One region of the Rhodococcus sp. RS1C4 genome, then DNA from elsewhere that is predicted to be linked to it. Evidence: predicted binding sites of a transcription regulator. Region 1 holds the regulator's gene; each other region holds the start of a gene.

Evidence for each region. Region 1 encodes LexA, which represses DNA repair genes until DNA is damaged. Its sites were predicted from a motif close to CGAACANNTGTTCG; they were not measured.
Region 2: CH289_RS13570 (HNH endonuclease signature motif containing protein) is a predicted target of LexA. The motif match lies at 2,327-2,340, and genes of this name have one in related genera.
Region 3: CH289_RS20910 (SAV_6107 family HEPN domain-containing protein) is a predicted target of LexA. The motif match lies at 2,482-2,495, and genes of this name have one in related genera.

The regions. Positions count from the first base shown of each region.
Region 1 covers NZ_NOXZ01000047.1:44,556-48,624, reverse strand. Annotated here, with positions in the region: gene CH289_RS23780 (uracil-xanthine permease family protein) at 1-206, shown strand, start outside; gene CH289_RS23775 (acyl-CoA dehydrogenase family protein) at 308-1,450, shown strand; gene lexA (transcriptional repressor LexA) at 1,580-2,278, opposite strand; gene CH289_RS23765 (hypothetical protein) at 2,687-3,085, shown strand; gene nrdR (transcriptional regulator NrdR) at 3,213-3,677, shown strand; gene hrpA (ATP-dependent RNA helicase HrpA) at 3,689-4,069, opposite strand, start outside.
Region 2 covers NZ_NOXZ01000028.1:29,812-33,880, forward strand. Annotated here, with positions in the region: gene CH289_RS13565 (ArnT family glycosyltransferase) at 1-594, shown strand, start outside; gene CH289_RS13570 (HNH endonuclease signature motif containing protein) at 638-2,233, opposite strand; gene CH289_RS13575 (GNAT family N-acetyltransferase) at 2,441-2,911, opposite strand; gene CH289_RS13580 (carbohydrate ABC transporter permease) at 3,039-3,929, shown strand; gene CH289_RS13585 (carbohydrate ABC transporter permease) at 3,930-4,069, shown strand, end outside.
Region 3 covers NZ_NOXZ01000039.1:87,094-91,162, reverse strand. Annotated here, with positions in the region: gene mraZ (division/cell wall cluster transcriptional repressor MraZ) at 248-679, opposite strand; gene CH289_RS20915 (DUF3040 domain-containing protein) at 1,221-1,652, opposite strand; gene CH289_RS20910 (SAV_6107 family HEPN domain-containing protein) at 1,906-2,349, opposite strand; gene CH289_RS20905 (GNAT family N-acetyltransferase) at 2,542-3,156, shown strand; gene CH289_RS20900 (phytoene desaturase family protein) at 3,176-4,069, shown strand, end outside.

The DNA.
Region 1 (4,069 bases):
TGGGAGTCCGGATCTGGTCCGACAACAAGGTCGACTTCACCGACCCGGTCAACCTCACCGTCGTCGCGGCCGCACTGGTCGCGGGAATCGGCGATTTGACCTTGACCATCGGATCGGTCGCCCTCGGCGGCATCGCATGGGGCTCGGTGGGCATCCTCGTCGGCTATCCGGCTCTGCGCGCACTCAGCCGGCTCGCTACCCGCTAGTTCGGTCACCGATCCTGCGCGGCTCGGTCATCGACCGAGGTCGGGCGCGGTCGTAGTGTCGAGGGAACGCACGACAAGTGTCACCCTCGAAGGAGTAACCCGTGGACCGCACCCTGTTCGAACCCGAGCACGACCTCTTCCGCGAGTCGTACCGCAAGTTCCTGGACCAGCACGTCGCCCCCAACCATGCGCGCTGGGAAGAGCAGAACATCGTCGACCGTGACGTCTGGGTGGAAGCTGGCAAGCAAGGCTTCCTGGGAACGGCAGCGCCCGAGGAGTTCGGCGGCGGCGGGGTCAAGGACTTCCGGTACAACGCCATCGTCACCGAGGAAACCACCCGCGGCGGATACAGCGGAATCGGGTTCACCCTGCACAACGACGTCGTCGCGCCCTACTTGATCGAGCTCACCAACGACGAGCAGAAACAGCGCTGGCTCCCCGGATTCTGCTCAGGCGAACTCATCACCGCGATCGCCATGACCGAGCCCGGTACCGGCAGTGATCTGCAGGGAATCAAGACCCGCGCAGTTCGCGACGGGGACGAGTGGGTCCTGAACGGATCCAAGACCTTCATCACCAACGGCATCAACGCCGACCTCGTCATCGTCGTCGCGTGTACCGACCCGGAGAAGGGTGCGCAGGGCTTCAGCCTGCTGGTCGTCGAACGCGACATGCCAGGCTTCGAACGCGGACGCAACCTCGACAAGATCGGCATGAAAGCCCAGGACACCGCCGAGCTCAGCTTCACCGACGTTCGAGTCCCCGCAGCCAACCTCCTCGGCGAAGAAGGCATGGGCTTCATCTACCTGATGCAGAACCTGCCGCAGGAGCGCCTGTCGATCGCCGTCGTCGCAGCCGCAGCCATGGAATCCGCGCTGGACATGACCATCCAGTACTGCCGGGACCGCAAAGCGTTCGGCAAGTCCATCGGCAAATTCCAGAACACCCGCTTCGTGCTCGCCGAACTGGCCACGGAAACGACCGCGACACGCATCATGGTCGACAAGTTCATCGAACTCCTCAACGCCGGCACGCTCACCGTGCAGGAAGCCGCCATGGCGAAATGGTGGACAACCGAGAACCAGGTCAAGCTGATCGACAGATGCCTACAGCTGCACGGCGGCTACGGATACATGAAGGAATACCCGATCGCCAAGGCCTACATGGATTCTCGTGTGCAGACCATCTACGGTGGCACCACGGAAATCATGAAGGAGATCATCGGCCGAGGACTGGACCTCTGACCCCGTCGTAACCCCGAGAGCGCGCCGCCGCACCCCCCCTGAACGGAGCGAACGTGACGTTCGGTCACATCAAGTGACCGAACGTCACGTTCGCTCCATGTCGGTACCGGGTGGTGGAACGAGCGCTGTTCAGAGCTTGCGCATCACGGTGACGACCTTGCCCAGGATCGCTGCGTCGTTGCCGGGGATGGGCTCGAACAAGGGGTTGTGCGGCATCAACCAGACATCACCCTTGGTTCGTTTGAACGTCTTGACGGTTGCTTCGCCCTCGATCATGGCCGCGACGATGTCGCCGTTGTCCGCGACGCTCTGCTGACGCACGACAACCCAGTCTCCGTCGCAGATCGCGGCATCGATCATGGATTCGCCGACGACTTTCAGCAGGAACAGGGACCCCTGGCCCACCAGTTCGCGGGGGAGCGGGAACACGTCTTCGACGGCTTCCTCGGCGAGGATGGGTCCACCCGCGGCGATTCGTCCGAGAACGGGTACGAAAGTCGGCGTGGGCAGCTGGTCCTCGGACGGAGCAGAACCGTCGGCGACTGCAGCCGCGTGATCCGCTTGCACCTCGTCGAGCCCCCGCACATCGACGGCCCGAGGACGATTGGCGTCTCGGCGGAGGAAGCCCTTGCGCTCGAGCGTGCGCAGCTGGTGTGCCACGGACGATGTGGACGTGAGCCCGACGGCATCGCCGATCTCGCGGATGCTCGGTGGATATCCCCGCTCGGTGACCGACGCCCGGATCACCTCGAGCACCTTGCGCTGACGCTCGGTGAGTCCGGCGTTGATATCCGTTCCCTCGCCCTCGAACGCCTTCGCCGTCGGCACGGCAGCAGGCTTGCCCGCCGCAGCCTTGCCGGCCGCACTTTTCGTCGCCGCGGTTTTCGGCGCAGCGGGCTTCCCAGCAGTCTTACCGTTCGACCCCGTGCCATTCGACCCCGTGCCATTCGACCCAGTAGAGGTCTCGTCTTTCATTCGTGCGTCCTCCTGCGTGATGCGTGCGTGTGCCGGAACTCGAACGTGCTCGAAGACCAGAACGCGTGGGATGGATGTGACGTGTGGTTTCTGACACGAACTTAGCCCGTAATCGCTGTTGGATCAAACATCTGTTCGATCCGTGTCGCGTTTTCTACTGACTTTGTCGGAGGTGCGTGATAGAACTTTCGAACAAGCGTTCATCGAACGCCTGATCGAATAGCGTTCGAATCCACGTCTCGTTCGACACCGGAGGTTCCGATGAGCATCACCACCGAGCGGCCCGTCCGTACGGAGCAGCACCAGCAGACTCGCCGTGCTGTCAGTACCCGTCAGACTGCGTCGCAGCGTCGTGCGGCGATGCAACGTCGGCGTCGTGTCGGCGCGTCCGCGGTGCGCGGCGGCCAGCACGACCGGCGGGCCGAGGGGTGCGCGGACCAGGCGCATCGTAGCCAGCGCATCACCGTGCTCGGCGCGGTGGCGGGAGTGGTGGGGACCGCACTGGTGCTGTTGGCGCTCGTCGGAATGGCGAACCTGCGCGCATCGTCGCTCGAATCGGTTTCTGCGCCCTCTGTTGCCACGGTCCAGGTCCAGAGCGACACGGTATCGGGCGACACGGTCTCGAACGGCACGGTCGTCAGCAGCACAGTAGGTCCGTAGCGCTGTGTTGTGTCTGCCTCGTCTGTCAGGGGACGGAGCCGGTTCGGTTCCGCTCCGAGTATCCTCGAAGCCTGCGCCTCCTGTGTGCCGTTCGGGGGTGCGTGACGGCTACGACGGAGGCTCAACCATGCATTGCCCGTTCTGCAGGCACCCCGACTCGCGCGTGGTGGATTCGCGGGAAGCAGACGAGGGCCAGGCTATTCGTCGTCGTCGTTCGTGCCCGGAATGTGGACGTCGGTTCACCACGGTGGAGACGGCGGTGCTGGCGGTGGTGAAGCGCAGTGGGGTGACGGAGCCCTTCTCTCGGGAAAAGGTAGTCAAGGGTGTGCGACGCGCATGCCAGGGCCGCGATGTCGACAACGATGCGTTGAATCTTCTGTCGCAGCAGGTCGAGGACGCGGTTCGAGCGTCGGGATCGGCCGAGATCCCCAGCCACGAGGTCGGTCTGGCCATTCTCGGCCCCCTGCGTGACCTCGACGAGGTCGCGTACCTGAGGTTTGCGTCGGTGTACCGCTCGTTCAGCTCAGCCGAGGATTTCGAAAAGGAAATCCTCGATCTTCGTGCGCACCGGCAGGCTGCGGCGGTCGACTGACGCTCGCCGGGTCACGATCGTGCCGCGACCTCCATGGCCCGCACGAGACGCTTCTCCGACACCGGATAGGCCGTGCGGATGCTCTGCGCGAACAGGCCGACTCGCAGTTCTTCGATCATCCAGAACACATCCTGCACCGCTGAAGTGTGGTGCTTGGTCTCCGGTAGCGAGCGGAGCATCCTGTCGTATGCCTCGTACACGCGGTCGAGGACGTCCATCCCTGCATCGTCACGTCCGGCACTGCTCGGCAGAGATTTCAGGCGTGCCGTCGCGGCGTCGAGATAGCGCGGGATATGGACGAGGCGCGTCGATCCGAACTCGAACACGAAACCGTCGAACACCAGTGAGGACAGCTGTTCTCGTACATCGTCGGCCGCGTCGCCCTGTAGAGG
Region 2 (4,069 bases), on a different contig from region 1:
GGTGCCGTCTCGGACTCCGGCATGGGCGGCGGTACCCCGGGTGGAGGTATGCCGGGTGGCGGTATGTCTGACGGCGCGGTTCCCTCGGGTGGGATCCCAGAGGGTGGTATGCCCGGTGCTGCCGCAACAACCGATGGTGACGGTGCAGGTGCCGCCGGCCAAGTCCCGGACAGTCCGGTGGCCGGAGACGAAGCAGGTGTCATGGCTGGTGGCCCCGGTATGGGTGGAGGTTCCGCTTCCAGTGATCAGGTGAACGCTCTGCTCGAGTCGGCCGACACCAAGTGGTCCGCTGCGGTGAACGGATCGCAGACAGCCGCGACCTACGAGTTGGCCACGGACACAGCGGTCATCGCTATCGGAGGGTGGAGCAGTGATCCCGCGCCGACTCTCGATCAGTTCATCTCCTACGTCTCGAATCACGAAGTCAAGTACTACATTTCCGGTGGCCGAGGCGGCGGAATGGGCGGCGGCATGCCCGGTGGTGGTAACTCGCAGTCCACATCGTCCGACATCGCGGAGTGGGTCGCAGCGAACTTCACCGCCACTACCGTCGATGGCGTCACCGTGTACGACATGAGCGGATACACAGGCTGACCGACAGTCCATGGACGCCGATTCGTCCGAGCCCCTGCACCGTTCAGAACGGTGCGGGGTCGTCGGTGTCATTTGTCGTTGGGGTGTGGGTGTTGTTTGCCGTGTTGTTGTTGGTGGTGATGATGGGTCTGCGTTTGCGGGGTATGTGGGGGATGAGTGATTGTGCGGCGAGGTCGGTTGTTCCGTAGGTGTTTCCGGGGAGGGTGACTGCGGTGGTACCGGAGTTCGATTGCCAGTGTTCGGCGGCTCCGGCGAGCATGGTGGGTGTCCAGGCGCCCATGGTCTTGAGGGAGTGGTGGTACCTGCAGAGGCAGTGGAGGTTGGTGAGGATGGTCCAGCCGCCGCGGGTGGGGTCGCGGTGGTCGAAGGCAATGACGTGGTCGATCTCGCAGCCGGCTGCGGGGACGTCGCATCCGGGGTGGCGGCAGGTGCGGTCGCGGTGTCGGACGAGGTCTGCGAGCGAGGCGCCGGGTCGGTAGGTCAGTGCGCCGGGTGGTGGGGTGGTGAGTCCGCCGTGGCCGTCGGGGTAGAGCGCGACGGCGAGTCCGGGGTTGGTTTCGATGGCGGTTTCGAGTGCATCGATGAGTTGATAGGTGCCGCTGTAGTTTTCGGTGGAACGTCCGGTCGCTGTGTTCGGAAGAGTGGGTGGGGTGGGGAGTGTGAGTCCGCTGCGACGTCGTCCGCGGCCGAGTGGGTTGAAACTGATGTGCGTCGGTCGCGGTTGTGCCGGGGCAGTGGTGATGCCTGTGTGGTCGGCGAGGTTGGTGGCGTCGGTGAGGATGACGTTGAAGTGGCTGTTGGCGGCCAGTTCTCGGGCGTATTCGGGGTCGATGATGCCGTGGCCTGCGAGGTAGGCGGGGAGGTCGTGGAGTCCGAGGAGTGTGTCGATGTCGATGGTGATACTGGTCAGTGGGGTACGGCGGTCGGGAAGTTGAGGGTTGGCGGTGCAGGATTTGTCGGCGTCGGGTGTGCAGGTGCAGGTGAGGTGGGTGTCGCGGTGGATGAGTGCGACGAATGCTGCGGCGAGGCGTTGGCTGCGAGTGCGTGGGTCGCGGGGGCAGAGGGTGGCGGCCGTTTCGGCGATCAGTTGCCAGCAATCGGCGGCTTGGGCTGCGGGGAGGTTGGCTTCCAGGGTGGCGATGACGCCTTTGTCTCGGTAGCGCAGTGAGGTGAGTTTGTCGGTGACGTCTTTGCGGTTGGTTGCGGCTTCGTCGGGTGCGGTTCGAGTGATGATGGCGTTTATTTCGGTGGCGAGGGGGCCGGGGGAGAGGCGTCGGGCTGCGGTGAGGGTTTCGGTTTCGATGCGGTGGGCGGCGTCTGCGCTGAGGCTGGCGGTGGTGCGGTAGATGGCGCGGATGCGTGCGAAGTCGATGTCGCCGTCGGCGAATGCGGCGGCGACGGCGGGAAGGCACAGACGTAGGTCCATGCCGACTTCGGCAAGGGTGTCGGCGACGGTTTTGGAGCAGCCGAGGGTGGCGGCGGTTTCCGAGGCGGCGTAGTTACCGGCATCGGTGATGAAGTCGCCGATCTGGACGGTCTGGTTCACGCAGGATTCCCAGATTTGGGCGGCGAGTGCGATTTTGCGGGCGCAGGCTCGGTTTTCCTCGCGTGCTGCGTCGGCGAGTTGGGTCAGTAGCACGGGATCGATGGTGGGTTGTGGTTGTGGTCCTGCGCATCGGGCGAATGTGCTGCGTGGTGCGGTGCGTGGCATATGGTGAACCCCCGGTCAATGGGAACGTATGTTCGAATATACCGCTCCGCTCGGGATCTGGCAACAGTCTTGCTGTTGCTGTGCAACAGCTTTCGATAGTGGTACCGCTACCACATGCCACCGACACGGTGGTGCTCAGCGCACCATCCGGATGGTGACGTAACCGTCGATCCCAAGGAGGTCCTGGGCTGAACCGTCGGGCTCGAAGCCGTTGCGTCGATAGAACTTCATGGCACGTCGGTTCGTTTGGGCGACCCAGAGTTCGGTCGGTTCGTCGGTCAGGACAGTGTCGAGCAACAGTTGCCCAACGCCGCCGCCGTGGAACGCTTCCAGAACGTAGAGTGCAAACAGTTTTCGTCGGCCGTCCTCGAGGCCGCAGTGTGCAATCCCGACGATGTCGGAATCCACCACTGCAACAGCAACATTCTGGCCTTGTTGGTTCGGGTCGAGTACTGTCCGCCAGTGCTGAGTTCGCCGTGTGATCGAACCCTCGTCGAGATAGGTGTCCGGAACCGATCCTCCGTAGGTAGTGCGCCAGGCCTCGGTATGCATCCGAGCGATCGCCTCGGCCTCGTCTCGACCCGGCCGTCGTACTACTGGAGTCATGGTGACACTGTAGATCGCGGTTCGATTGTCAACCAATGATTTCTCGCTGATTCCATCGATTCCGGCTCGGCGGACACGCCGGTAGCCTTCAGCAGTCATACGTTCGCGACTCGACGGGGGAATCACGTTGCCTGGGGTAGTTCGGTCGACGCGTCGTCGTCGAGAGATTCTGTCCGGGTACGCATTTCTTCTGCCCAGTCTGATCGGCATCTCGGTCTTCCTTGCGGTGCCCATCGTGACAGTCGTATGGCTGAGCTTTCAGAAGTGGGATCTCATAGGTCCGGCCGAGTTCATCGGATTGGACAACTTCCGAGCTGTGCTGACGGACGGCCGTTTTCTGCATTCACTGATCGTCACGACACTCTTCGTGGCCGCCGCGCTGCCTCTGCAGACCGTGTTGGGTCTCGGACTCGGCATGTTCCTCGAACGGCGCGTACCGGGATCGGCTGTGTTCCGGGTGGTGCTGTTGTTGCCGTGGGTGGCCGCACCTCTCGCGCTCGGCATTGTGTGGAAGTGGATTTTCGCCCCGACCGACGGATTGCTCAATGCAATTGTCGGACAACGTATCGAATGGCTCGCAACACCCTCGTTGGTTCTTCCGGCGATCGTGGTGGTCAGCGTATGGACCAACATCGGATACGTGTCGCTGTTCTTCGCAGCCGGCCTCCGTGCAATACCCAGTGACGTTGTCGATGCCAGCAGAATCGACGGCGCGGGGCGGTGGCATCGTTTCCGGTACATCAGCCTCCCGCTCCTGCGTCCGACGATGTTCTTCGTTCTGGTCACCGGTCTGATCAGTTCCTTTCAGGTATTCGACACCGCGTACGCGCTCGCTCCGAATGGTGGGCCGGAGCGCGCCGGTGACGTAGTGACCGGGCGAATCTATTACGAGGCCTTCCAATCGTTTCAGTTCGGGCGCGCAGCGGTGATGGCGCTCGTACTCTTCGTGATTCTCGTGGTCTTCACCCTCCTCCAGCAGCGGTACTTCAGGTCCCGCACCACCTACGAGGTCGCCTGAATGGTCGCCACTCTCGAGAAGACAGGCGTTGGTGCGGATCAGGAAATCCGTCCGCGCCGACGAACCCCGGTGCTGGACGTCATCACGTACACGGTGCTGGTGGTGTCGTCGCTGCTGGTTCTCGGGCCGTTTCTTCTCAG
Region 3 (4,069 bases), on a different contig from region 1:
TGCGTCTGCGCGGTGGTGCGTCGAGATCGCGCATCGATCGATGGTGTGGACGAATGCCTCGAGGTCCCTGTCCGATAGGAACCTGACGTCGGGGAAGTACGTCAGGGTCCTGATCTTCGAAACCTGGCGTTGGGGAAGAACGTCAGGGTTCTGATCGGGCAGAGGCCTCGCGGCACTCGGCGGTTGATCCGGGCGGTTACAAGATTCCTGCGGTTACAAGATTCCTGCGGTTACAAGATTCCTGCGGTTACAAGATTCCTTCCAGGGACGCATCCACTGCATCCGAGAAACTCTGCTCACCCTCGGACGAGTAGCGAGCCCAGGCTTCTTCGTTCCAGATCTCGATGAACTCGATGGATCCGTTCACGACGACATTGCGTTCCAGACTCGCGTAACGCCTGTGGTCCGAGCTGAGCATGATGCGGCCCTGACCATCGAGCTTCTGCTCGTCCGTGCCCGCACCGAGCTGCCTGATGTACGAGCGGGCAACCGGATTGGAACGAGATGCTTCGGTGAGCTTTCTTACCTTTTCCGCGAACGCCTCCTGGGTGTAGATCGCAAGGCTGTGGTCTTGACCTTTGCTCACCATCACACCCTCCTTCAGCGCATCCCGGAACTTCGCCGGCAACGTGAGCCGGCCCTTCTCGTCGAGCTTGGGCGTGTAGGTACCGAGGAACACTCGACACCTCCCGCTCTCGCTGCTGCCACCACATTACCCCACTTTCCTCCACTTTCAATCCATCGGGAGGAATATTTTTGGGATGCACCCCAATTACCGCAGGTCAACTTGGTGGTTGATTGTGGGGAAGCGTATCGGCACCGATCGACGATTGTCGACCTACACAGAGCCCCGAACGAGACAATCGAACAAAAGTCCAGGTCAGAAGGTCGCACCCGACAATGGATCGGTCATCGACGATGGTGGTGGTTGAAAGTGGGGATTGCGCAGTTCGCTCCCCCACGCGGTGGGGGGAAGTGGGTGACGAGGTTCTGGTTCGTCCTCGACAGGGCCGGATCGCACCCCCATGCGGGGTGCGGGCCATACACAACCGGGACATACGAAAGCGGTGCCCACCCATTCGGGTGAGCACCGCTTCTGTGGTGTTCCGTTGCCTCTGAATCTATGGCTTTTCCGGCTTCACTGCATCCGACTCCACTGCGTCCGGCTTCACTGCATCCGGCTCAGTGGCGCAGCGCCTGCGACATGGAGACGGAGAGAACTAGTCCTGTTCGAATCGCTTCCGGAAACGATCTTCCATACGGGAAGTGAAACCGCCGCCGCTCTTGCGGCCGGACTTGGGTTTCGGCCCCGAACTCTTGGGTCCGCCCGAGCCAGTCGCTTCGGACTCCTCCTGTGACGCAGCAGCGCCCTTACGAGACCCACCGAGTAGGAACAGCACACCGGCGCCGAACATGAAGACGAAGCCGACGAGACTGATCACCGGGAAACCACCGGGCTTGAACGGCAGCGCCAGCCCGGCGATGAGCAAAACAAGCCCCAAGACGAACAAAGCGGCCGCTTGGAAGCGACGTTTGCTCGAAGCCGTACGCATACGGCCGCTTCTCACGTGAGAAGCGAACTTGGGATCCTCGGCGTAGAGAGCGCTCTCGATCTGATCGAGCATGCGCTGCTCGTGCTCGGAGAGTGGCACGGTACCTCCCCCTGCACAGATATTAGAAGTCATTTCGGGTGCGAAACGACGGGAAGCTGACTCTGGCGGCTACCTGCTATTGATAATACGAGGTGAATCGACTGCTTACCACCTACTCGGTCCATGTGTTCCTGAGAATGTCCGAAGTTTCCCTGCGCAGACCCCTGACAAGTCGCATGCGGACTCGGCAACTCGACTCCTCCGGCGCACCGAACTCCGGCGAACGACACCACGACCGCAACAGAGTCAGCCTTCACGCCGACATCGATCGAGGCGGGAGGAGTGCACGATCGAGACGTGAATCCGCACCGATGAAATCCTCCACCACATGCAGGAAACGGCCGACTTCGCGATAGAACGTGTCCGCAGCGTCCTGGTCGATGGAGCGAGACACACCGGCCTGGAGAGCGGCCCGCAACGATGAGTAGCTCGCGAAGTACTCCGCCCAGGCTTCGAGCTCCGGCTCGGCTTTTGCCAGCAGCACCCATGCGCTGCGTGATCTTGCTCGCGTCGCGGGCGCGACTTCCAGGATGGCAGCCGCTCCACGGAGGGCTGCCATGTAGCAGTCCAGAAATTGGTCGGCGACCGACTCGGCGCCGAGGGAACCCGACAGCAAGGCATCTGCCCGGCCCAGTAGTACACGAGCACGCGGCGACACCGGCGGACGCACATCACCACGGAGAACCTTCGTAGCCATACTCGAACACCTCCCGATTTCGTTCGCCGTTCGTGACCGCAATTTCCGAAACGACCGGACGTCGACGACGATCTAAGGTCAGGGATCCAGCGAGCCCCGCTTCCCTCGGGGTCATCGCCGGATCACCGACATCGAACATCCGTTCGACATATTCAATATAGCTGTGCCCACCGACAAGTCGTCAAGGAAAGGTTGAGAACAGTCGCCACCGACGCGGAACCGACCCCGTACCTGGTCGATCTGTCCGCCCGAGAACTCCGTCGTCGCCTTCCCGAAGCGCTGGCGATCTACGTCGAGGCAATGGGTTACCCGCAAGGCACGGAGTATCACCGCGCCCCGATGTGGTCCGAGCACGTCCTCCGACCCGGATGGTGCGCTGTCGGTGCAGTCCTGCCCACGCCCGACTCCCCTCTCGTCGCCGTCGCGTACGGGTACAGGGGTGCTCGGCATCAGTGGTGGCACCAGCAGGTCAGGGACGGTCTGCGCAGATCCGGCGCCGATGACGAGTACGTCGACTCGGTCCTCTCGGACTACTTCGAACTGACCGAGCTGCACGTGTCCCCGCGTGCGCAGGGTCACGGACTGGGCCGTGCCCTGACACGCAGACTCCTTCGCGACCGCCCCGAGCGCACCGTGCTGCTGTCCACTCCGGAAGTGGAGAACGAGAACAACCGCGCATGGCGCCTGTACCGAAGCCTCGGCTTCGGAGACGTACTCCGCGATTTCACCTTCGCGGGCGACCGACGACCGTTCGCAGTTCTCGGTCACGCACTGCCGTTCGAAACGGACGAACCGCCCAATCGGTGACGATCTATACGCTGGTGCCGTGATCGATGTTCTCGTAGTGGGCTCAGGCCACAATGCCTTGACTTCCGCGTGTTACCTGGCCGACGCCGGCCTGTCCGTCGAAGTCGTGGAGAAGGACACGATCGCAGGTGGTGGTGTGTCGTCCGCCGAGCGCTTTCCCGGACACCGAGTCGACCGTGGCTCGTCTGCTCACATCATGGTTCGGCATACCGGCATCGTCGAGGAACTCGGTCTGGCCGACCATGGTCTCGCCTACGTCGATTGCGATCCGTGGGCGATCGCTCCCGGCGCACCCGGTACCGACGACGAGGCCATTGTGTTTCGTCGCGACCTCGACTCCACCTGTGACTCCATCGCGCGGTCGTGCGGTGCTGCGGATGCGAAAGCGTATCGGACGTTCGTCGCGTCCTGGGGGCCGCGCAGCGCACGCACCATGAAAGCGTTCTCGGCGGCGCCGACGGGAGCCAATCTGGTGCGCTCCTTCTGGGGACTCGATGCGCCGGACGGCGGGAGTGCTCTCTCCCGCGAGTTCCTCACGACCGGCGACGCGCTGCTCGACGCCACGTTCTCGTCGGAGAGGCTGAAAGCTGCCCTCGCATGGTTCGGTGCGCAGTCCGGCCCGCCGATGTCGGAACCGGGCACCGCCCCCATGGTTGGCTTCGCCGCGCTGATGCACGCACTTCCACCCGGTCGCGCCGTCGGCGGAAGCGGCGCGTTGACCGAGGCAATGATCTCGAAGCTCGTCGCCACGGGGGGTCGGCTCACCGTCGGTGACGGCGCCGTATCAGTGGCGCGGTCCGGCGACGGGTGGACGACGCACACGGAATCGGGTCGGTCGATTCGCAGTCGCACGGTCGTCGCCGGCTGCCATGTTCTGACGACTCTGGACCTGCTCGACGCCGGAGGATTCGAT